4 regions of the Nakamurella flava genome follow, and region 1 is predicted to be linked to each of the others. Evidence: riboswitches for the same ligand, from Rfam matches in the RefSeq annotation. Region 1 holds a riboswitch; each other region holds the start of a gene.
What was found. Region 1 has a riboswitch for S-adenosylmethionine ahead of FDO65_RS23215 (putative leader peptide). Riboswitches for the same ligand answer to the same signal wherever they lie in the genome.
Positions count from the first base shown of each region.

Region 2: another riboswitch for S-adenosylmethionine. It lies ahead of thrC (threonine synthase); the one in region 1 lies ahead of FDO65_RS23215 (putative leader peptide).
Region 3: another riboswitch for S-adenosylmethionine. It lies ahead of FDO65_RS09095 (bifunctional o-acetylhomoserine/o-acetylserine sulfhydrylase); the one in region 1 lies ahead of FDO65_RS23215 (putative leader peptide).
Region 4: another riboswitch for S-adenosylmethionine. It lies ahead of FDO65_RS13105 (aminotransferase class V-fold PLP-dependent enzyme); the one in region 1 lies ahead of FDO65_RS23215 (putative leader peptide).

Region 1 is NZ_SZZH01000001.1:887,930-893,341, forward strand. It holds gene FDO65_RS04010 (DUF1707 SHOCT-like domain-containing protein) at 1-475, shown strand, start outside; gene FDO65_RS04015 (DUF2252 domain-containing protein) at 592-1,983, shown strand; gene FDO65_RS04020 (8-oxoguanine deaminase) at 2,055-3,467, shown strand; SAM riboswitch class IV at 3,759-3,873, shown strand; gene FDO65_RS23215 (putative leader peptide) at 3,910-4,020, shown strand; gene FDO65_RS04025 (ABC transporter substrate-binding protein) at 4,381-5,412, shown strand, end outside.
Region 2 is NZ_SZZH01000001.1:1,607,111-1,612,522, forward strand. It holds gene rpsT (30S ribosomal protein S20) at 1-43, shown strand, start outside; gene holA (DNA polymerase III subunit delta) at 182-1,153, opposite strand; SAM riboswitch class I at 1,292-1,441, shown strand; gene thrC (threonine synthase) at 1,453-2,733, shown strand; gene FDO65_RS07310 (iron chaperone) at 2,837-3,289, opposite strand; gene FDO65_RS07315 (glutamyl-tRNA reductase) at 3,500-4,804, opposite strand; gene hemE (uroporphyrinogen decarboxylase) at 5,004-5,412, shown strand, end outside.
Region 3 is NZ_SZZH01000001.1:2,015,383-2,020,794, reverse strand. It holds gene FDO65_RS09105 (Nramp family divalent metal transporter) at 1-1,098, shown strand, start outside; gene FDO65_RS09100 (DUF3817 domain-containing protein) at 1,109-1,438, opposite strand; SAM riboswitch class IV at 1,584-1,701, shown strand; gene FDO65_RS09095 (bifunctional o-acetylhomoserine/o-acetylserine sulfhydrylase) at 1,762-3,078, shown strand; gene metX (homoserine O-acetyltransferase MetX) at 3,086-4,258, shown strand; gene fgd (glucose-6-phosphate dehydrogenase (coenzyme-F420)) at 4,388-5,386, shown strand.
Region 4 is NZ_SZZH01000003.1:292,230-297,641, reverse strand. It holds gene FDO65_RS13130 (alpha/beta hydrolase family protein) at 1-107, opposite strand, end outside; tRNA gene FDO65_RS13125 (tRNA-Glu) at 338-410, shown strand; tRNA gene FDO65_RS13120 (tRNA-Asp) at 461-537, shown strand; tRNA gene FDO65_RS13115 (tRNA-Phe) at 577-653, shown strand; gene FDO65_RS13110 (MFS transporter) at 752-2,437, shown strand; SAM riboswitch class IV at 2,494-2,609, shown strand; gene FDO65_RS13105 (aminotransferase class V-fold PLP-dependent enzyme) at 2,652-4,118, shown strand; gene FDO65_RS13100 (hypothetical protein) at 4,244-5,035, shown strand; gene FDO65_RS13095 (MDR family MFS transporter) at 5,164-5,412, opposite strand, start outside.

The DNA of each region.
Region 1 (5,412 bases):
CGGGCACGGGGACCGGGAACGGGCCGTTCGCCTGCTGGCCGACCATTTCACCGAGGGGCGGCTCGATCCCGAGGAATTCGACCGCCGCGCCACCGACGCGTACGCGGCGGTCTACGTCGATCAATTGCGGGTCCTGTTCGACGACCTACCAGGCTTCGGTGCCGTGTTCGGGCCGGACGTCGTCGACGGGACACCGGCCACGGGTGGCGGCGACGCCCGTCGCCCGGGACCGGTGCCGGCCTACCGCGCCGACACCCGGTGGGCGCCGCCCCCGACCTCGCACAGCCGGTACCGGGCGCCCGCGACCGGGCCGACGCCCACCCCGGCGGTCGCGGGCGTCGTCCTCACCGTGGCGATCGTGATCCTCGTGGCCGTCCTGGTCGTCGTCACCAGGGGGATCGCGGTCCTGCCGCTGATCTTCATCGCCCTGCCGTTCTTCGTCGGCGGAGCCCGCCGCCGCCGTCCGCCCGGCTGAGCGTCCACCTCGGCACCGATCCACCCGGCGACCCCGGTGGGCCCGGGCCCGACCCGTTGGCGGGACATGTCCGGTGTTCCCCTGGGCGCGGGCCGGGCGGGTCCTAGGGTTCAGCCATGACACAGGCGGCGCCGCACGATCATCTGGGGGTGGCGTTCGCGCCCGAGCACGTCGGTCCCGGCCGCGCCGACCGCCGCCTGGTCGGACGCAAGGCCCTCGGGCACTGGGATCCGGCCACCCGCGGTCACGATCCGCTGCAGACCATCCTCGGTCAGGAGAACGTCCGGCTGCCCGGCCTGCTGCCCCTGCGCCACGGCCGCATGGCGTCCTCGCCGTGGGCCTACTACCGGGGCGCGGCGGCGGTGATGGCGGCCGACCTGGCCTCGACCCCGCACACCGAGATCATGGTCCAGCTCTGCGGTGACGCCCATGTCCTGAACTTCGGTCTCTGGAACACCCCGGAGCGCACCCTGGCGTTCGACCTCCGCGACTTCGACGAGACCCTGCCCGGGCCGTTCGAATGGGATCTGAAGCGTTTCCTGGCCAGCGTGCCCGTGCTCGCCCGGGAGAACGGGGTGAGCCAGGAGCTGGCCGTGCAGGCCGTCCGATCGGGATACCGGGAGTACCGGGGATGGATGCGCCGGTACGCGACCTCGACGATCCTGCAGGTCTGGTCGGACACCGTCGACGCCGCATCCCTGGTGCACTTCCTCTCCGGCGCGGAGGACAGCGGCCTGGACCAGCTCATCGAGAAGCAGGCCCGCAAGCGGACCAGCCGGGGGGCGGCCAGGAAGTTGGTGATGGTCTCCGACGGCCGGCGACGCATCTCCGAGGATCCGCCCTACCGCTCGCACGACCTGCGCCAGTTCGCCGGGACCCTGCAGGAGGCCATCGACAACTACCTGCACTCGGTGCCGGCCCAATTGTCCAGCCTGCTGTCCCGGTTCGACATCGTCGACGTCGTCCAGCAGGTCGTCGGGGTGGGCAGTGTCGGCATGCGGATCGGTCTGATGCTGGCCGAGGAGCGCGCGTCGGGCGACCCGCTCTTCTTCCAGATCAAGGAAGCGACGGCGTCGGTGTACGAGCCGTTCCTGGCGCCGGCCAGGCAGGACAACCACGGCGCCCGGGTGGTCCAGGGCCAGCGACTCATCCAGTCGGCCGGTGACATGTTCCTGGGGTGGACGTCAGTGGGGGTCGGCGACGACCGGACGGATTTTTACGTGCGCCAGTTCCGCGACGGCAAGGTGATCCCGCGGGGCGACGTCATCGCTCCGTACCTCGGCCAGTTCGCCGGCGCGTGTGGCCGCGTCCTGGCCCGGGCCCACGCCCGCAGTGGCGACGCCGCCGCGATCGCCGACTACCTCGGCACGAACGACAAGGCCGAGGAGGCGCTGGTGCGTTTCGCACTGGCCTACGCCGATCAGACCGAACGGGACCACGCCCAGCTCGCCGCCGCGGCGGCGGACGGCACCATCTCCTCGACCGAGGGGTGGCCGGGCAAGTCCTGACCCGGTGCGGCCCCGGGCCCGGCGACCGCGATACTGGGGCGCGACGTCGTCGTCACCCCGGAGGTCTGCCTGTGTCCACCCTGCTCGCCCGTCACGCCACCGTCCTGGTCACCATGGACGAACAGCGCCGGGAGATCCCCGACGGCGGTCTCTTCGTCCGCGACGGCGTCATCGAGCAGGTCGGGCCCACTACGGAGCTTCCCGAGACCGCCGACCAGGTCATCGATCTCACCGATCAGCTGCTGCTGCCCGGGCTGGTCAACGGGCATCACCACCTCGACCAGGTGCTGACCCGCAACCTGCCCGCCGGGCAGAACACCAATCTCTTCCCGTGGTTGCGGGCCCACTACGAGATCTGGGGTTCCCGCACCCCGGAGGCTGCCCGGACCGCCACCCTCGTCGGCGGTGCGGAGCTCGCCCTGTCCGGGTGCACCACGCTGTTCGACCACGCCTACGTCTTCCAGAACGGCTGCCGGGTCGACGACCAGATCGGCGCGGCCGCCGAGCTGGGTATCCGGTTCGCGGTGTCCCGCGGGAGCATGTCGCTGGGGGAGTCGCAGGGCGGCCTGCCGCCGGACTCCTGCGTGGAGGACGAGGACGCGATCCTGGCCGACTGCGAACGGGTCATCGCCGCGCACCACGACCCGCGGCCGGGGTCGATGACGCAGATCGTGCTGGCCCCGTGCTCGCCGTTCTCGGTGACCTCGCAGCTGATGCGGGACTCGGCCGAGCTCGCCCGCCGGCACGGGGTGCGGCTGCACACCCACCTGGCCGAGACCCTCGACGAGGAACTGTTCACCCTGCAGCACCACGGCCTGCGGCCGGTGGCCTACATGCAGGAGCTCGACTGGGTGGGCGACGACGTCTGGTACGCGCATGCCATCCACGTCGACGACACCGAGATCGCCCTGTTCGCGGCGACCGGGACGGGCGCCTGCCACTGCCCGTCGTCCAACATGCGGCTCGCGTCGGGCATCGCGCCGGTGAAGAAGTACCTGGACGCCGGAGTGCCGGTCGGCCTGGGCGTCGACGGTTCGGCCAGCAACGACAGTTCCAACATGCTGGCCGAAGTGCGGCAGGCCATGTTGCTGGCGCGGCTGCGGATGGGTCTGCGCCCACCGGAGGGCCCGGCGAGTCTGCTGCCCACCTCGCACCCGCTGCGGGCGCACGAATGGGTCACCGCCCGGCAGGTGCTCGAACTGGGGACGCTGGGCGGTGCGCGACTGCTGGGACGCACCGACATCGGCGCCCTGACGGTCGGCAAGCGGGCCGACTTCTTCACGCTCGACCTGAACACCATCGACTTCGCCGGTGGCCTGGCCGACCCGGTGGCCGCCGCGGTGTTCTGCGCGCCCCAGCGGGCGAACTGGACGGTGGTCGACGGCCGGGTGCTGGTGCAGGAGGGCCGGGTGGTCACCGTCGACATGGAGCCGGTCGTGGCCGAGCACAACCGGCACGCCGCGCGCATGGCCGGGATCGGCTGAGCCGAAGAGGGCGGCGCTGCCCGAGAGTGCTCCACCGCCCGGCAGGGAAGGTCATGGACCCAAAGCCAGCGCCTGGGATGCAGATACCCGCGGCAGGGCGGGCGAAACACCACGGCGTGCAGACCCTCTCGGTATATCGATGATCATCCGGTCACTCGGTCGATGAGGGCGGGCGTATTCCCGCCGGCCGTCCACCACCCGAGGCGAGATGTCGGTCAGCGTGGTCTGTCTCACGCTGACGGGGGCCACAGATGTTTGACCGCATCGCAGCGGTGATCTACCTTGATCGCAGGTCACGAGTTCCAGCGCACAGCCCCGGCTTGTTGGACGGCAACCCTCCCATCGCGGCGGGGTGCTCCGGGTGAGGACCTGGTCGGCATCGACGAGATGCCGGCAAGCGCGCGGCCCGTTCCACCGGGCCCCTCAGGGAAGAACCGAACGCATGACGACCACGAACGACCAGCCGGCGCAGCGCCGGGTCGTGTCCGTGCTGTCCGTGCAGCGACGTCACGTCGATCTGCAGCGCGTCTCCAGCGCGCTCTGTTGTCGCTGACCACGACCTCGGTTCCCGGCACCCACTGATCCGTCGCCGCCCGGCCGCTGTCGGCCGCTGACGGTCCCTCCCGCGTCCCCGACGGTGGTCCGCTCCGCGGATCGCTGATCAACGCGCGGCCCGGTCGGCATCGACGTCCCCTCGCGCAGAGTGCGTCCCCGGCGCACATCGCCGCCGCGGCCGGCCATCTGGGCGGGGCGGCCGCATCCGGGACGCCGCGCACCTCCGGTCCGACCTTCCCGCAGGACCGTCACCGTCGACGGACCACCGCACCGGCCATCGCCGTCGGTGTTTTCCCCTCGCCTCGGCGACGCCCGAGCACCTCGACCCTCGGGCGACAATTCTTCGAAAGGCCCTCCCATGACCAGACGCTCGCTCCGGCGGCGCCTCGCCTCCACCACCGCGGCCACCGCCGCCGCACTGGGTCTGGTGATGACCCTGGCCGCCTGCGGTGGCGGCAGCATTGCCGCGACGGGATCGACCACGTCGGCTCCGTCGGCGACCGTCGCCGGCACGGGCACCGACCTGTCCGCGGTCACGCTGCGGGTCGGGGAGACCGGCTGGAAGCAGCAGGAGCTGCTGCTGCAGAGCGCCGGACTGGCCGACACCCCGTATCGCACCGAGTTCAGCCTGTTCCAGGGCGGCAACCTGCAGTTGGAGGCGCTGGGGGCCGACGCCATCGATCTGGCCAGCGCCAGCGAGATCCCGCCGATCTTCGCCGCCCAGTCCGGTGGTCCCGGCTCGCTGACCATCTCGGCCGTGCGGCAGGGCAACACCCTGACCCAGGAGGTGGTGGTTCCCGAGGGGAGCACCATCGCCTCGGTCGAGCAGCTCAAGGGCCGCAAGGTCGCGTACGTCCAGAACACCACCGCGCACTACTTCCTGTACCAGTCGGTCGCCGCCGCCGGGCTGCAGTGGTCGGACATCGAGGCCGTCCCGCTGTCCACCAGCGACGGTCTGGCCGCGCTGCTGTCCGGGCAGGTCGATGCGCTCGCCTCCTACGGCAACGCGGTCATCACGGCCCACGCCAAGGGCGCCACCACGCTGGTCGACGCGCGCGACATCCTGTCCGGCAACTTCCTGTACGTCACCCGGCCGGCCACCAACGCCGACCCGGCGACCAAGGCGGCGATCCTGGACTTCTACGACCGACTCGAGAAGGGCTTCGCCTGGGCCCGGTCCCACCCTGACGACTGGGCCGCGGTGATCGCCCGGGAGACCAAGCAGCCCGTCGAGCAGGCTCGGCAGGTCTTCGTGGACGGGGAACAGCAACGCCCCAGCCACTTCGTCCCGACCTCGGCGCAGGCCATCGCCTCCCAGCGGAAGATCGTCGACACCTTCGTACAGGCCGGCATTCTCACCGCCACCGTCGACATCGGCCAGTACTGGACC
Region 2 (5,412 bases), 720 kb from region 1:
GAACCGCAAGTCGGCGCTGGCCCAGCAGGTCAACGCTCTCTGACCTGATCTTCACGCAGCGACGCCGGGCACCCACGGGTGACCCGGCGTTCTTGCGTTTGCGGGTTGTTGGTCCCCTCGACGCCGTTCGGGAGCTCACCGAAGCCACCCGGTCGGCGGGACACCGCCGGAAAGACCAACTTCAGCGGGGGCGACGGGCCGCCAGCAGGTCCAGGACGGCCTTCTCGACGGCGTATTCCGGGTCGGCGGCGACGCCCTTGACCGCGGCGTTGAGGTCGGCGACCACCCGGATGCCCTCCGCCAATCCGTCGGCACTCCACCCCCGGGCGGCCGTCCGGGCCTTGTCGATCTTCCAGGCGGGCATCCCCAGCTGACCGGCCAGCGCGTAGGAATTGCCGCCGCCGCGGACCCCGGAGACCTTTGCCACCGTGCGGATGCCGTCGGCCAGTGCGTCGGCGATCAGGACTGGGGCGACACCGATGGTCAACGCCCAGCGCAGCGACTCCACGGCGCCCCGGACGTCGCCGGCGACGACGGCATCGGCGACCGCGAAACCGCTCACTTCGCCCCGTCCGCGGTGGTAGCGACGGACCGCGGGCAGGTCCACGGTGCCGCCGGTGTCGGCCACCAGCTGCCCGGCGGCGGACGAGAGCTCCCGAAGGTCGGAACCGACGGCGTCGATCAGCGCGGCCACGGCCTCGGCCGTGCTCGTCCCGCCGGCCCGCCGGATCTCCTTCACCACGAAATCGGTCCGCTCGGCGGGACGGGTAATCTTCGCCGCGGTCTGGACGTCGGCACCGGCCTTGGCGAACGCGTCGGCGATGGCCTTGTTGCGGGCGCCGCCACCGTGGTGGATCACCAGGGTGACCCCGTCGACCGGGTCCTTGACGTACCCGGTCAACGCGGCGGCCAGATCCTTTGCCGACTCGTGCACCCCGCGGACCACCACCACGCGAGGCTCGGCGAACAGGCTCGGCGCCACCAGGTCGGCGAAATCGGCCGGGCTCAGACCGGCGGCCACCGCCTCCCGCCGTTCCACCGCGGGGTCGGCCTTGCGGGCCGCGGCCAGGGTGCGCAGCACGGCGCGGTCGACCAGGAACGGCTCGTCCCCGGTGACGAGGACCAGGGGCGCGGGGGCGGTTCCGGCGGGCACCGCGTCATCGTGCCAGGTGCCACCGACACCCGGCCTCCGACGGTTCGGTCCGGGGAACCACCCGGCTCTGCCGGTGACAGAGGCCACGGCCGGGAGGGTTGCGCGGCTGAGTTATCCTGACCGGACAACTGCATCACCCACTCATCCAGAGGGGCAGAGGGACACGGCCCGTTGAAGCCCCGGCAACCACTGCCGATGACCGGATCGCCACAAGCGCCCAGTGCGGCGCGGCGACGGACGTCGACGGCAGGTGCCACTTCCGTCCCGCCACGGCGGGAAAGATGAGGAGAGACCTCGCGATGACCTCTGTCCTGACCCCGGCGCCGACCGCTGCCACCTCCACGGTGGACCTCGGCCCTGCTGTCGCCCTGTCCTGCCGCGAGTGCGGTTCGCGCATCGAGCTGGGCCCCTACTACGCCTGTACCGAGTGCTTCGGCCCGCTCGAGGTGGCGTACGAATTCACCGAGCGCGGCGAGGCACTGCGCAAGAAGATCGAGGCCGGTCCCGACAACATCTGGCGTTGGGCCTCGCTGCTGCCGGTCCCGGCCGGGATCGCCGACACCCCGAACATCAACCCGGGCCAGACCAAGCTCGTGCGGGCCGACAACCTGGCCCGCGAGCTCGGCATGAAGACGCTGTGGGTCAAGGACGATTCGGGTAACCCGACCCACTCCTTCAAGGACCGGGTCGTGGCCGTCGCCCTGGCCGCCGCCCGCGAACTCGGCTTCACCGTCCTGGCCTGCCCGTCCACCGGCAACCTGGCCAACGCGGTGGCCGCGGCGGCCGCCCGCGCGGGGATCCGCTCCGTCGTGCTGGTGCCCGCGAACCTCGAGCAGCAGAAAATCCTCACCACCGCCGCGTACGGCGGGACGCTGGTCGCGGTCGACGGCAACTACGACGACATCAACCGGCTGGCCGGTCAGATCGCCGCCGAGCAGGACGACTGGGCGTTCGTCAACGTCAATGTCCGGCCGTACTACGCCGAGGGCTCCAAGACCCTCGGTTTCGAGGTGGCCGAGCAGCTCGGCTGGCGGCTGCCCGAGCAGGTCGTCATCCCGATCGCCTCGGGCGCGCAGCTGGTCAAGATCGACAAGGGCTTCCAGGAGCTCATCGATCTGGGCCTGGTCGACAGCTCCGAGTACAAGGTGTTCGGGGCGCAGGCCACCGGGTGCTCCCCTGTCGCCACCGCGTTCAAGGCCGGCACCGACACCGTCCGCCCGGTGAAGCCGGACACCATCGCCAAGTCGCTGGCCATCGGCAACCCGGCCGACGGGCCCTACGTCCTGGACGTCACCCGCCGGACCGGCGGTGCGGTCGAGGACGTCTCCGACGAAGAGGTCATCGAGGGCATCAAGCTGCTGGCCCGGACCGAGGGCATTTTCGCCGAGACCGCCGGCGGCGTGACCGTGGCGACGCTGCGCAAGCTGCTGGCCACGGGGCAGCTCGATCCCGAGGCCGAGACCGTCATCTTCAACACCGGCGACGGGCTCAAGACCCTCGACGCCATCGCCCACGTCGTCGGGCCGACCGCACGCATCGCGCCGACGTTGGCCGCCTTCGAAGAGGCGGGGCTGGCCTGACGATCGGGCGGCCCCATCACCGGGTCGACACCGCTCGGCGAGCGGTGCAGCCACAGTTCGAGAGAGCTGTCGCTGCACCATTCGTCGGCCGTGGGCCACTGGGTCAGTCGGCAGCCCGCCGCACCAGGTCGCGAAGCTGCCGCTCCACGTCGTCGGTGACCTCGAGCACCGCGAACGAGGTCGGCCACATCGCCCCGTCGTCCAGGCGGGAGTCCTCTTGGAAACCGACTGTCCCGTAACGGGTGTCGAACTTGGAAGCGGGCTGGTAGAAGACCACGACCCTGCCGTCCCGGGCATAGGACGGAAAGCCGTACCAGGTCTTTTGATCCAGCTGGGGCGCCTCCTCGGTGACGATGACGTGCAGTCGCCGGGCGATCGCCTGATCGGATCCGGTGAGGGCCTCGATCGCGTCCAGGCAGGCCTGCGCCTCCCGCTCCTTCTTGGCTGCCCCCTTGCCGCCCTGGGCTCGCAACTCCGCCGCCCGCTGCTTGATCGCGGCCTTCTCGGCGTCGCTGAAACCGGTGTCGTCGCCGTTCTGTCGGGTGTCCGCGCTCATCGGTCGTCCTCTCCCCAGTCGTCCGAAATCCATCGACGACGGTAGGGGGCCGACCGGCAGCTCCGCTTCTCGATTCCTGCTCGGTTCGCGGGCTCGCCCGGTCGGAGGGCGTGTCATCCGCGGGGTCGGCAACCCCGCCAGCAGCGCGGGGGTGACCGGGATCGCCGCCACCGGCGGTGTTCCCATCGGCTGACGCGTGCGGTCGACCCGTCAGGCGGGGCGGGTGGCCTTCGCCGACACCGGGCCGGCCGGGTGCGCGGCAGCGTGGCCCTCGATGTCGATGCCGAAGAGGGTGTGCAGGGCGCTGAGGTAGCCGGCGCTGTCGCCCGACAGCGCCAGTTCCTTGGCCCGCATGGTCGGGGTGTGCAGCAGCGACTGGGTCACCCGGTGCATGGCGCGTTCGACGTCGGCCGCGATGTCGGCCGGGTACTTGGCCCGCAGCCGCTCGAGTTCCTTCGTCACCGTTCCCGAGACGTGCTGGCGCAGCGCCACCACCGCGGGATCCAGACGACGCTGGGCGAGCTGATCCTCGTAGTCGGCGACGGCCGCGATGACGATGTCCTGGGCCGCGGTGATGGCCTCGATGTGCGGAGAGTCGGCCTGCCCGGCGACGCTGCGCAGATCCACCACCCGCACCCCCGGGACCGCCCGGGCCTGGGGGGTCAGATCGGAACGCAGCGCGAGATCGACGATCGGCAGCGGCGCGCTGCGGCGGGCCACGACCCGCCGGACGAGGAGTTCGTCGATGACCGGATCGCCGGCGCCGCTGCAGGTGACCACGAGGTCGGCGGTGGCCAGTGCGTCCGCGAGAGCATCCGCATCGACCGGGGTGGCACCGTGCCGGTGGGCGAAGGCCGTGGCCCGACCACTGGGCGAATGCACAAACAGATCCTGACCGCCACGAGCCCGGACCTCGGCGGCGACCACCCGCGCATAGGCGCCGGTCCCCACGATCAGGGTGCGGGTGCCGACCAGGGGGTCGCCGGTGCCGACGGCCAGATCCAGCGCGACCGAGGCGACCGAACGACCCGCGGCGCCGAGACCGGTGACCGTGGCCACCCGCTTCGAGGCACGCGCGGCACCCTGGAAAAGTTGATGCAGCGCCGGTGACGTCGTACCGGCGGTTTGCGCGGCCCGGAAGGCGCGGGAGACCTGACCGGCGATCTCGGCCTCACCCACCACCATCGAGTCCAGGCCGGCCGCGACGCCGAACAGGTGGGCCGCGACCGGGGCGCCGACCCGGACCTGCAGCAGGGCGCTGGCCTCCGCCTCGGGGATGCCGGTCGCTCCGGCGACCGCCGCGGTGACCGCGTCGATGGCGTCATGGAACCGCACGGCGTCGGCGTAGATCTCGAGCCGGTTGCAGGTCGCGAGGAGCACGACCCCGGTCAGGGGGCCGTCCGGGACGGCGACCAGATCGGCGAGACGGGCGGCGAGGATCTCCCCGCCAGCCGCGAGGCGTTCCAACTGGGGGAGCTCCAGGTCGTGGTGACTGGCACCGAGAACCGTGAGCATGACGAAAATGTAACCGCGAGGGGCTGTCGCGTTCCACGAAGGCTACCCTCACCTGGTTCGCCTTCAGGCCGCTGACCTGCGGTGACGACCGGCGGGTGGGCCGTGGTCCGGTGTGTTACGTCGGTGACATCGATCCGTCACCCGCGCGTGGCAGACCTCTCGCGCCGGGACGTCCGCGGGCAGGTCATCATGGATCATCATGTCTGCGCTTCCTGCCGGCCCGGCGATCTCCGGGACTCCCCTGCCCGACGACCATCCGCTGACGTCGGGCCGCACGGCCGACTCGGCGTTGATCCGTTCCTATCGTGGGGAACGGGCCGAGCGACCGGCGGTCTGGTTCATGCGGCAGGCCGGTCGATCCCTGCCCGAGTACCGCGCGGTCCGCGCCGGGACGGCCATGCTCGACGCCTGCCTGACCCCGGATCTGGTCACCGAGATCACCCTGCAGCCGGTCCGGCGGCACGGCGTGGACGCCGCGATCTTCTTCAGCGACATCGTCGTGCCGCTCAAGCTCGCCGGGATCGATGTCGAGATCCGCCCCGGGGTGGGTCCGGTGGTCGCGGACCCGATCCGCACCGCCGCACAGGTGGCCGCGCTGCCGGAGCTCA
Region 3 (5,412 bases), 1.1 Mb from region 1:
CTGGTCGTCGCGACCGCGGCGGCCGGTCTGGTCCAGTACCTCTCGGCGTCGCTCGGCATCGTCACCGGCGCGTCCCTGCCGCAGCTGCTCGGCCGCCGGCTGCGCACCCCGGGCCGGTTGGCCTACTGGGCGCAGGCCGAGGCCGTCGCGATGGCCACCGACCTGGCCGAGGTGATCGGCGGAGCGGTGGCGCTGTACCTGCTGTTCGACGTCCCACTGGTGCTGGGCGGTCTCATCTCGGGCGTCGTGTCCCTGGGGCTGCTGGCCGTGCAGGACCGCGGCGGCCAGCGGCCGTTCGAACGCGTCATCACGGCGTTCCTGCTCGTCATCGCCATCGGCTTCGTGTCCGGGCTCTTCGTCGCCCCACCCGACCCGGCGGAGGTGGCCGCCGGACTGGTGCCCCGCTTCGACGGCCTGGGATCGGTGCTGCTGGCGGCGGCCATGCTCGGCGCCACCGTCATGCCGCACGTGGTCTACCTCCACTCGGCACTCACCCGGGACCGGTTCGGAGCGGGGGACCAGCGGACCCCGGCCGGGCCGGCGCGCACCCGGCTGCTGCGGGCCACTCGGCTCGATGTCGTCCTGGCCATGCTGCTCGCCGGTGCGGTCAACATCTCGATGCTGCTGCTGGCCGCCTCGGCCCTGCGTGGACGGGACGACGTCGACACCATCGAGGGCGCGCACGCCGCGGTCAGCGCCACGCTGGGCACCGGCATCGGGGTGCTGTTCGGGCTCGGCCTGCTCGCCTCCGGCCTGGCCTCGACATCGGTCGGCTGTTACGCCGGGAGCGCGATCATGGAGGGTCTGCTGCGCCGCCGGATCAACCTGTTCGTCCGGCGGGCCGTGACCCTCGCGCCCGCCCTGGTGCTGCTCGCCGTCGGTGCCGACCCGACGACCGTGCTGATCCTGTCGCAGGTGGTGCTCTCGTTCGGGCTGCCGTTCGTGCTCGTGCCGCTGCTGCGGCTGACCGGCGACGCGACGGTGATGGAGGGTTCGGTCAGCGGACGCCCGGTCCGGGTGCTCGGCTGGCTGATCGCGGCGGCGATCGTCGCCCTCAACGCGGTGCTGATCGTCGGAGTGATCAGCGGGTCGGCCTGACGTACCGGGCTCAGCCGGCCGTGCGCAGGGCCCGCTGCGGGTCCAGTCGGCCGGTGCGCAGCGCCCACCGCTCGAACCACAGGGTGAAGAACGGGGGGATCGACGCGACCAGGGCGAGGCCGGTGGTGATCCAGGTCCAGCGCTGGGCCCGAGCGGTCAGCAGCGCCACGACGACGTAGGCCACGAAGATCCCGCCGTGGATCGGGCCGAAGACCTTGACCCCGACCTCGGTCGTCCCGGCGATCCACTTGAAGTACATGCCAATGAGCAGGCCCGTCCAGGAGACGGCCTCGGCGATGGAGACGACGCGGAACGCGGTGACCAGGGCGCGGGGGGACATGCCGTCCAGTCTGGCCCGGCCGGGCGCGGGGTTCGGTGCCGCGGCCGCGGATCGCGGCCCATCTCACAACCGTCACGACGGCGAGGTCGGACGTTCACCCACCCGGCCGAACGGCGGCGACACATCGCCGTTACACTCCGGGCACGGTCTTGAGTCCCAGCCACAGGCCCCGGCCGGCTGGGCGGCAACCCTCCTTCCGCGGTGGGGGTGCCCCGGGTGACGACCAGGCGGGCCGCTGCGGTGGCGGTTCGCAAGCGCGGACCGGGACCCCAGAGGTCATCCGACCAGGGACCGGTCCCTGTCTCGGCAGGAGTGCATCCCCGATGAGCACCAACTGGTCCTTCGACACGCGTCAGATCCATGCCGGCCAGCAGCCCGACCCCACCACCAAGGCGCGGGCGCTGCCGATCTACCAGACGACGTCGTACGCCTTCGACTCGTCCGAGCACGGCCGCAAGCTGTTCGCGCTCGAGGAACTCGGCAACATCTACACCCGGATCATGAACCCGACCCAGGCCGTGGTCGAGGATCGCATCGCCTCCCTGGAGGGTGGGGTAGGGGCGCTGCTGCTCGCGTCCGGGCAGGCCGCCGAGAGCGTCGCCATCCTCACCATCGCCCAGGCCGGCGACCATGTCGTTTCCTCGCCGCGTCTCTACGGCGGCACCTACAACCTGTTCCACTACACGCTGCCCAAGCTCGGCATCACCGTCGACTTCGTCGACGATCCGGACGATCTCGAGTCCTGGCGGGCCGCGATCAAGCCCAACACCAAGGCGCTGTACGGCGAGACCATCTCCAACCCCCTGCTCGACGTGCTCGACATCGCCGGGGTCGCGGGCGTCGCCCATGAGGCCGGGGTGCCGCTGATCGTCGACAACACGGTGCCCACGCCCTGGCTGATCCGGCCGATCGAGCACGGCGCCGACATCGTCGTCCAGTCGGCGACCAAGTACCTGGGCGGGCACGGCACCGCGATCGGCGGCGTCATCGTCGACTCGGGGAACTTCGACTGGCAGGCCGACCCGGGGCGCTTCCCCGGCTTCAACAACCCCGACCCCAGCTACAACAACCTGGTCTGGGGGCGCGACCTCGGCCCGGAGGGCCTGTTCAAGGCCAACGTGGCGTTCATCTTCAAGGCCCGGCTGCAGCTGCTCCGCGACGTCGGCCCGGCCATCTCGCCGTTCAACGCGTTCCTCATCTCGCAGGGCATCGAGACGCTGTCGCTGCGGGTCGAGCGGCACAACGCCAACGCCGAGGCGGTGGCCCGCTGGCTGGCCGACCGGCCTGAGGTCGAGTCGGTGTCCTACCCGGCGTTGGAGTCCAGCCGGTGGAACCACCTGCAGCGCAAGTACGCCCCCCGGGGCGGCGGGCCCATCGTCTCCTTCGAGATCAAGGGCGGGGTGGCGGCCGGCGCGGCGTTCAGCGACGCGCTCGAGCTGTTCACCAACCTGGCCAACATCGGTGACGTCCGCTCGCTGGTCATCCACCCGGCGTCGACCACGCACGGCCAGCTCAGCCCGGAGGAGCAGCTGACCACCGGTGTCACCCCGGGCCTGATCCGGTTGGCCGTCGGCATCGAGGGGATCGACGACATCCTCGCCGACCTGGAGGCCGGCTTCCGGGCGGCCAAGCAGGACTGACCGGTCCGTGGACAGACCGACCTCGGCGATGACGTCGGTGCATCGGTCCGGTGGCGACCCCGTGGTCGCCGTCGGGCCGGTGACCGGCGGTCGCCCGGCCGACCGACCGGACGCCGGGACCGACCGCTGGTTCGCCGATCTCGGCCGACTGACGGTCGAGGACGGCACCACGCTGCCCGCCCTCACCGTGGCCTACGAGCAGTGGGGGCGCCTGAACGCCCGGCGCGACAACGCCGTGCTGGTGCTGCACGCGTTGACCGGGGACAGCCACGTCGTCGGGCCGGCCGGACCCCAGCAGCCGACCCCGGGCTGGTGGGACGGGTTGATCGGCCCCGGCGCCCCGCTGGACACCGACCGGCTCTACGTCCTGGCCGCCAACGTGCTGGGCGGCTGCCGGGGGACCACCGGCCCGTCGTCCCCGGCGCCGGACGGCCGGCCGTGGGGATCGCGATTCCCGCGGATCACCGTCCGCGACCAGGTGGCCGCCGAGGTCGCCTTCGCCGACCACCTGGGCATCGAGCGGTTCCACACCGTCGTCGGCGGGTCGATGGGCGGGATGCGAGCCGTGGAGTGGGCGGTCGGTCATCCCGACCGGGTCGCCCGATCGGTCGCCATCGCCACCGGCGCGGCCTTCAGCGGCGACCAGATCGCCTGGAGCACACCGCAACTCGACGCGATCCGACTCGACCCCGAGTTCCGCGGCGGCGACTACTACCCCGGCGCCGGACCGGTGCGGGGGATGGCGGTGGCCCGCCAGATCGCCCACGCCACCTACCGCAGCGCGCTCGAGCTCGACGTGCGCTTCGGCCGTGACCCGCAGCCGGCCGTCGACGGTGCCGCCGAACAGTTCGCCGTGCAGTCCTACCTGCGCCACCACGGCCGCAAGCTCGGCCGCCGCTTCGACCCGAACTCCTACCTGGTGCTCACCGAGGCGATGAACTCCCACGACATCGGCCGGGGCCGCGGGGGCATCACCGCCGCCCTGCACCGCATCACGGCCGAGCTGACCGTTGCGGTGGTGGATTCCGATCGCCTGTTCCCGCCCGCCCAGGGCGAGGTGCTGGCCACCGCCCCCGCCTGCCGGGCACTGCACGTCCTGCACTCGGAGTACGGCCACGACGGTTTCCTCATCGAAGCCGGGGCCGTCGCGGATGTCGTCCGGGATGCCGTCGGCAACTGACATCCGGGGACCCGCGGAGGTCGGCCGCGCTCGCGCGGGGGATTGGGGCTTGGTGTCGGACTTCACCGGCCGGTCACGGTGCGGTGCCAGGATGGGGATGACCCGGGGGCGACAGAAGGCAGGACATCGATGGGCATCCGACTCGGTTACAAGGCGTCGGCCGAGCAGTTCGGTCCGAACGATCTCATCCGGTTCTCCGTGACCGCGGAGGAACAGGGCTTCGACTCGGTCTTCATCTCCGACCACCTGCAGCCCTGGCGGCACGACGGGGGACACGCACCGGCCGCCCTGCCGTGGCTCGGCGCGGTGGGGGCGCGGACCGAGCGGCTACTGCTGGGCACGTCGGTGCTGACGCCCACGTTCCGCTACCACCCGGCCGTCATCGCCCAGGCGTTCGCCACCCTCGGACTGCTGTACCCCGAGCGGGTCATCCTGGGCGTCGGCTCGGGGGAGTCCCTCAACGAGGTCGCGCTGGGCCTGGAGTGGCCGGACGGCAAGGAACGCTTCGCCCGCCTCAAGGAGGCGGTGACGCTCATCAAGAAGTTGTGGACCGAGGACCGGGTGACCTTCGACGGCACCTTCTACTCGACCGACAAGGCCACCATCTACGACAAGCCCACCCAGCCGGTACCGCTGTACATCGGGGCCTCCGGTCCGGCCGCCACCCGGTTGGCCGGCCGTGTCGCCGACGGGTTCATCACCACCTCCGGCAAGGCCCCCGAGCTGTACTCCGAAACCCTGCTCCCGGCGCTGGCCGAGGGCGCGGGCAAGATCGGGCGCACCCTGTCCGATCTCGACCTGCTCATCGAGATGAAGGTGTCGTTCGACCCGGACGCCGACCGGGCCTTGGCCGACACGGCCAACTGGGCCGCGCTGGCGCTGTCGCCCGAGCAGAAGAGCGGCGTCGAGGACCCGATCGAGATGCAGCGGCTGGCCGATGAGCTGCCGGTGGAAAAGGCTGCGTCCCGGTGGATCGTCTCCACTGACCCGGATGAGCACGTCGAGAAGATCCGGCGCTACCTCGATCTCGGCTTCACCCACCTGGTCTTCCACGCCCCCGGAGAGGACCAGGAGCGGTTCCTGCGGCTCTACGGCGAGCACGTGCTGCCGCGGCTGCGGGCACTCTGATCGAGCACGGGTCGACTCCTCGTCCC
Region 4 (5,412 bases), on a different contig from region 1:
CCGTCGGCCCGCGACGCACCGCCGACACACCCCGCGGTCAGCGACAACACCACCGCACAGGCGGCGGCCGCCAGGGGTCGGGTGACGGGCGGTCGGACCATGGCCATGCTGTACTCCTCGCTCTGATGGATCTCGGAATACTGCGGGTCCGACCGCGCGACACCGCAGGTCAACGGGGCGGTGCCACCTGATCGTGCGGCGGGGACCGGGCGGCAGCCGGGCGCGCACGACGCCCGCGGGCGGACCCCGCGGCCGCCGTTTTGGAAGTGGCCGACCCCGTGTCGTATGCTCTCTGAGCTCCCAACGGACAGCCGTTGGAGCTGGGTGTCAGATCCCAGCCCCCATCGTCTAGCGGCCTAGGACGCTGCCCTTTCAAGGCGGTAGCACGGGTTCGAATCCCGTTGGGGGTACGCAGTACCGCGGTTGTGAGACTGGTAAGGTCTCGGAGCCGCACAGCCAAGGCCCCGTGGCGCAGTTGGTTAGCGCGCCGCCCTGTCACGGCGGAGGTCGCGGGTTCAAGTCCCGTCGGGGTCGCCAGAGGGGCCGGTTTCACTTCGGTGAAGCCGGCCCTTTCTCGGCCAGGTAGCTCAGTTGGTACGAGCGTCCGCCTGAAAAGCGGAAGGTCGCCGGTTCGATCCCGGCCCTGGCCACCAGCATCATCTCTCTGCCGGCGTCACCCGCTCGGGTGCCCGGCGTCCTCCCTTCCGGCTTTCCACTGTCGGGCCGGGCCCACTCCCCTTACCGTTCAGCAGTGGCAGCCTCCTCTGCGGACCCCGGGTCCGGCTCCGGTCGTTCGGCCTCCCCCACGCTGGTCCTCGTCGCCATGACCCTGGCGAACGCGATGATCCTGGTCGACCAGACCGCGGTCCCGCTGGCGCTGCCCGACATCATGGACTCGTTCGGTATCGGGTCCGCCCTCGTCCAGTGGGTGCTCAACGGCAGCCTGCTGCCACTGGCCGGCCTCCTGGTCCTCGGCGGGCGGTTGGGCGACCTGCTCGGCCTGCGGCGCATCTTCCTCATCGGCAGCGTGCTGTTCGGCGGCGCCTCCACACTGGCCGGGTTCGCGCCGACGTTCGGCATCCTGCTGCTCGCCCGGGTCGTCCAGGGCGTCGGCGGCGCGCTGATGCTGCCCGCCTCGGTCGCCATCGTCAGCGCCGCCTACCCCAAGAGCGCGCGGGGACGGGCGCTGGGCACCATGGGCGGAGTCGCCGCCGTCGCCGGGGCGCTCGGCCCGACCATCGGCGGCGTCCTGACCTCCACGCTGAGCTGGCGGGCCGTGCTGCTGGTCAACGTCCCGCTACTGATCCTGACCGTGCTGGCCACGCTGCGATCGGTCCCGGCCGATCAGCCCCGCACGGGCAAGGCGCACATCGACTTCACCGGCGCCGGGCTGCTCAGCCTCATCCTGGTCGGCCTGGTGTTCGGGCTGGCCCAGACCACGGTCTGGGGCTGGACGTCCCCCGGGGTCGTCGTTCCGCTGGTCGTCTGCGTCGTCTCCGCGGTGCTGTTCGTCCGCCGGGAACGGGCCGCGAAGAACCCGCTGATGAGTTTCACGCTGCTCCGCCGGCACCGGAACTACCTGGGCGCCACCCTGTCCCAGGGCCTGGCCGGAGTCTGCGAGATGGGCCTGGGCGTCATCCTGCCGCTCATCCTGATCCTCAACCTGGGCATGGACCCGGCGCTGGCGGGGCTCGCGCTGATCCCCACCACCCTGCCGATGATCGCGCTCGCCCCCTTGGCCGGACGCTGGTACGACAAGGCCGGCGGCCGGCCGCCCCTGATGGCCGGCTTCGCCTGCATCGCGCTGTCCGGGGTGGCCCTGGCGATCGGCGTCGGCCACGACACCTACCTCGCGCTGCTGCCCGGCCTCCTGCTCTACGGCATCGGGTTGGCCATCACCCTGACCGTGAACGACCCGGTCAGCCTCGACTCGATCCCGGACAGCGACGACGGTCAGGCCTCCGGCGTCTCCGCCACCGCCGAACAGGGCGGCGGGGCCGTCGGCATCGCGCTGCTGTACGCGCTGTTCCACACCGTCTACGTCTCCAACCTGCTCGACAACGTCGAACGGGCCGGGCAGGACCTGCCGGGTGACACCGCCGATCGGTTCCGGGACAGCATGCAGGCCGCCGAGCAGACCGGCCTGAACTACAACAGCTTCGACCCCGACCTGCAGCGCTATCTCATCCCGGCGCTGCACGCCTCCGACACCGCAGCCGCCGTCACCTTCCTGGCGATGAGCGGGATCGCCGTCCTCGGGCTCGTCGTCATGGCCGCTCTGGTCCGCCGACCGCCGGCCGAGGACGCCCCGGACGCCCGCACCACGCCGATCACCGGCGGGTCGGTACCGCCCAACACCATCGTCGGAACGGTCATCTCCGGGCCGGGAGCATCCACCGTCCACGGTCCGGCCCGGGACCCCGGCACCACCATGTGACCCGGGCCACACCCTGTCCCGGCCGCCACGGACCCGGTGCTATCGTCCCCGGCGTAGGTCATGAGTGTCAGCAGATAGCCCCGGCTTGCTGACCGGCAACCCTCCTTCCGCGGTGGGGTGCCCCGGGTGAAGACCTGGCCGGGCGCGAAGGGCGCCCCGGCAAGCGCGGGCCTTTCCCCGACGGGTGGCCCCCGAGTACCTGCGGAGCACCCCGATGACTCTCGTCGACTCCTCCTTCGACCTGGCCGGACGTCCTGACCTGCTGGCCGCCCTCACCCACCGGCCCCTCCCCCGGTTCGCCGACGCCGCCACCGCGTGCGCCGACCGCCCCACCGTCACCCACCCCCATGCCCCCGGGCTCGACATCGTCGGCCAGGACGCCCTCGTGCCGCTGGTCGGCGGGGGCGAGATCGCCTACGCCAACCTCGATCACGCCGCGTCGGCCCCGGCGCTGCGCGTCGTGCACGAAGCGGTCGAGCGCAGCATCGCCGGGTACGCCAGCGTCCACCGCGGCGCCGGCTGGCACTCCAAGCTGTCCACGGCGCTCTACGAAGGCGCCCGTGAGCCGGTCCGCGCGTTCGTCGGCGGTCGCGCCGACGACACCGTGATCTTCACGCGCAACACCACCGATTCGCTGAACCTGTTGGCGCACAGCATTCCTCGCCGCACCACCGTGGTCGTGTTCGAGTCCGAGCACCATGCGGCGCTCCTGCCCTGGGAGCGTCAGGACGGCATCGATGGGCGCACCGTCGTCCGCCTGCCCGTCCCGGCGCTGCCCGAACTCGCGGTCGGCGCGGTCGACGACGCCCTGCGGCGTCGGGCACCCGGCCCGGCCCTCGTCGTCATCACCGGCGCCTCCAACGTGACGGGCGAGCTGTGGCCGGTGGCCGAGCTGGCCCGGGTCGCCAAGGCCCGGGGCGCCCGGATCGCCCTGGACGCCGCCCAACTCGCCCCGCACCGCCGGTTCTCCATCGCCGAGCTGGGCGTCGACTACGTCGCGGTCTCCGGCCACAAGCTCTACGCGCCGTACGGGGCGGGCGTGCTCGTCGGGCGCTCGGACTGGCTCGACGCCGCCCCGCCGTACCTGATCGGCGGCGGCGCCACCGCGACGGTCTCCGAGACCGGCACCGTCTACAAGACCGGCCCGGAACGGCACGAGGCCGGCTCGCCCAACGTCGCCGGCGCCGTCGCCCTGGCCACTGCCTGCCACGCCCTCGCCACCTCCGACGCGACGGCCCGCGAGCAGGCCGAGGCGGCGCTGACCGACACCATCCGGGCCGGGCTGGCGGCCATCGACGGGGTGTCGGTGCACACCCTGTTCAGCGGCGCCGCCGACTCCATCGGTGTCGTCACCTTCACCGTCGCCGGGGTGCCCGCCTCCATCGTCGCCGCGGCGCTGTCGGCCGAACACGGCATCGGCGTCCGGGACGGCGCCTTCTGCGCACACCCGCTGGTCCGCCGGCTGCTCGGGGCGGCCGGCTGCTCCGACGGCACCGGACCGGGACAGGCCGTCCGGGTCTCCGTCGGCCTCGGTTCCACCACCGAACACGCCGAGCGACTGATCGCGGCCGTCGCCGAGATCGCCGCCCACGGACCGCGCGTCGAGTACGTCGTCGTCGACGGACGGCCGGTGCCGGCCGACGACGACCGGCCGCTGCCGGCACTCGCGCCCTGGCTTTGAGGCTGCCGCCCGTCGGGCGCGGCGTTCCCGTTCGACCATCGGGCGGGGCCCGCCGCGACCGGCGGGCGATCTCGATCCGGTGATCGGCCGCGTCGGTGCACCGGGCCGGTGATCTACTCCGGCTCATGAATCGGTCGACGGCGTCCTCCACCACAGGGGCGGCGTCTTGGATTGCGCTGACAGCGCTCGTTCTCGCCGTGCTGCCGGCCTGTGGCGCGGGCAGGGCCACCAGCTCGACCGGGACCCCGAGTGCCGAGCCGGCCGCGTCGTCGGTCGCCGAGCCCACCCCGTCGACGTCGAGTACCACCGCATCGCCGGCCACGGCGGGAACGGCGGCCCTGCTGGCCTCCGCCCAGACCCAGCTCAGCGGGATGCGGCAGAGCGACTACCAGCACGAGACGGCGGTGGACGCCGCCGCCGGCCGGTATGACTACGACTGCTCCGGTTTCATCGACTACACGCTCACGCAGGTCTCGCCGGCGGCGCTGGCCGAGATCCCGACCACGGCCTCCGCGGGCCGAGCCCTGGCCCAGGACTTCGAGGGCTTCTTCTCGCGCCTCGGCGCCGGTGACGCGCACTGGACCCGGGTGCCGACGGTCCCGGAGATCCGCCCCGGCGACATCGTGGCCTGGCTCGTCAGCCCGGACACGCAGTCCCGCGACACCGGGCACGTCATGATCGCCGCGACCGTCCCGGAACCCGACCCCACGATCAGCGGTGCCTACCGGCTGCAGATCATCGACTCGACGACCTCACCGCACGCCGACGACAGCCGGACCAACGGCGCCACCGGGCTCGGGACCGGCTCGATCGGGCTCGCCGTCGACGCACAGGGCCAACCGACCGGCTTCTACTGGCAGGGGGGCCGCAAGCCCGACGAGGCCACCTCGATCGCCGTCGGGCGGTTGACCGGCTGAGCCGCGCGCCGGGCGATGGAGCACCGGGCCCGGTGTGGACGGGAAGAACGCTGCCGGACGCCGATCGCGCTGGGACGACGAACGGCCCCGACCCTCGCGCGGAGGATCGGGGCCGTTCGGGTGGTGCGTCAGGCGCCGTGGCGACCGGCGGAGCCGGCGGTGGCGACGTCGTCTTCATCGTCCGGCGCCGCGTGGCGGCCGCGCCGCACGGGGACCGGGGCCTCGGTGGCGGCCGAGCCGGCGTGCCGACCATGGTGGCCATTCGCGGAGCCGTTGACCGGGGTCCCGTTCAGGACCGTGCCGTTCGAGACGCCGGCCGGGACGGCACCGTCGGTGTGACCGTTCGAGCCGGCCAGGCTCTTGGTCGGGGCAGCCTG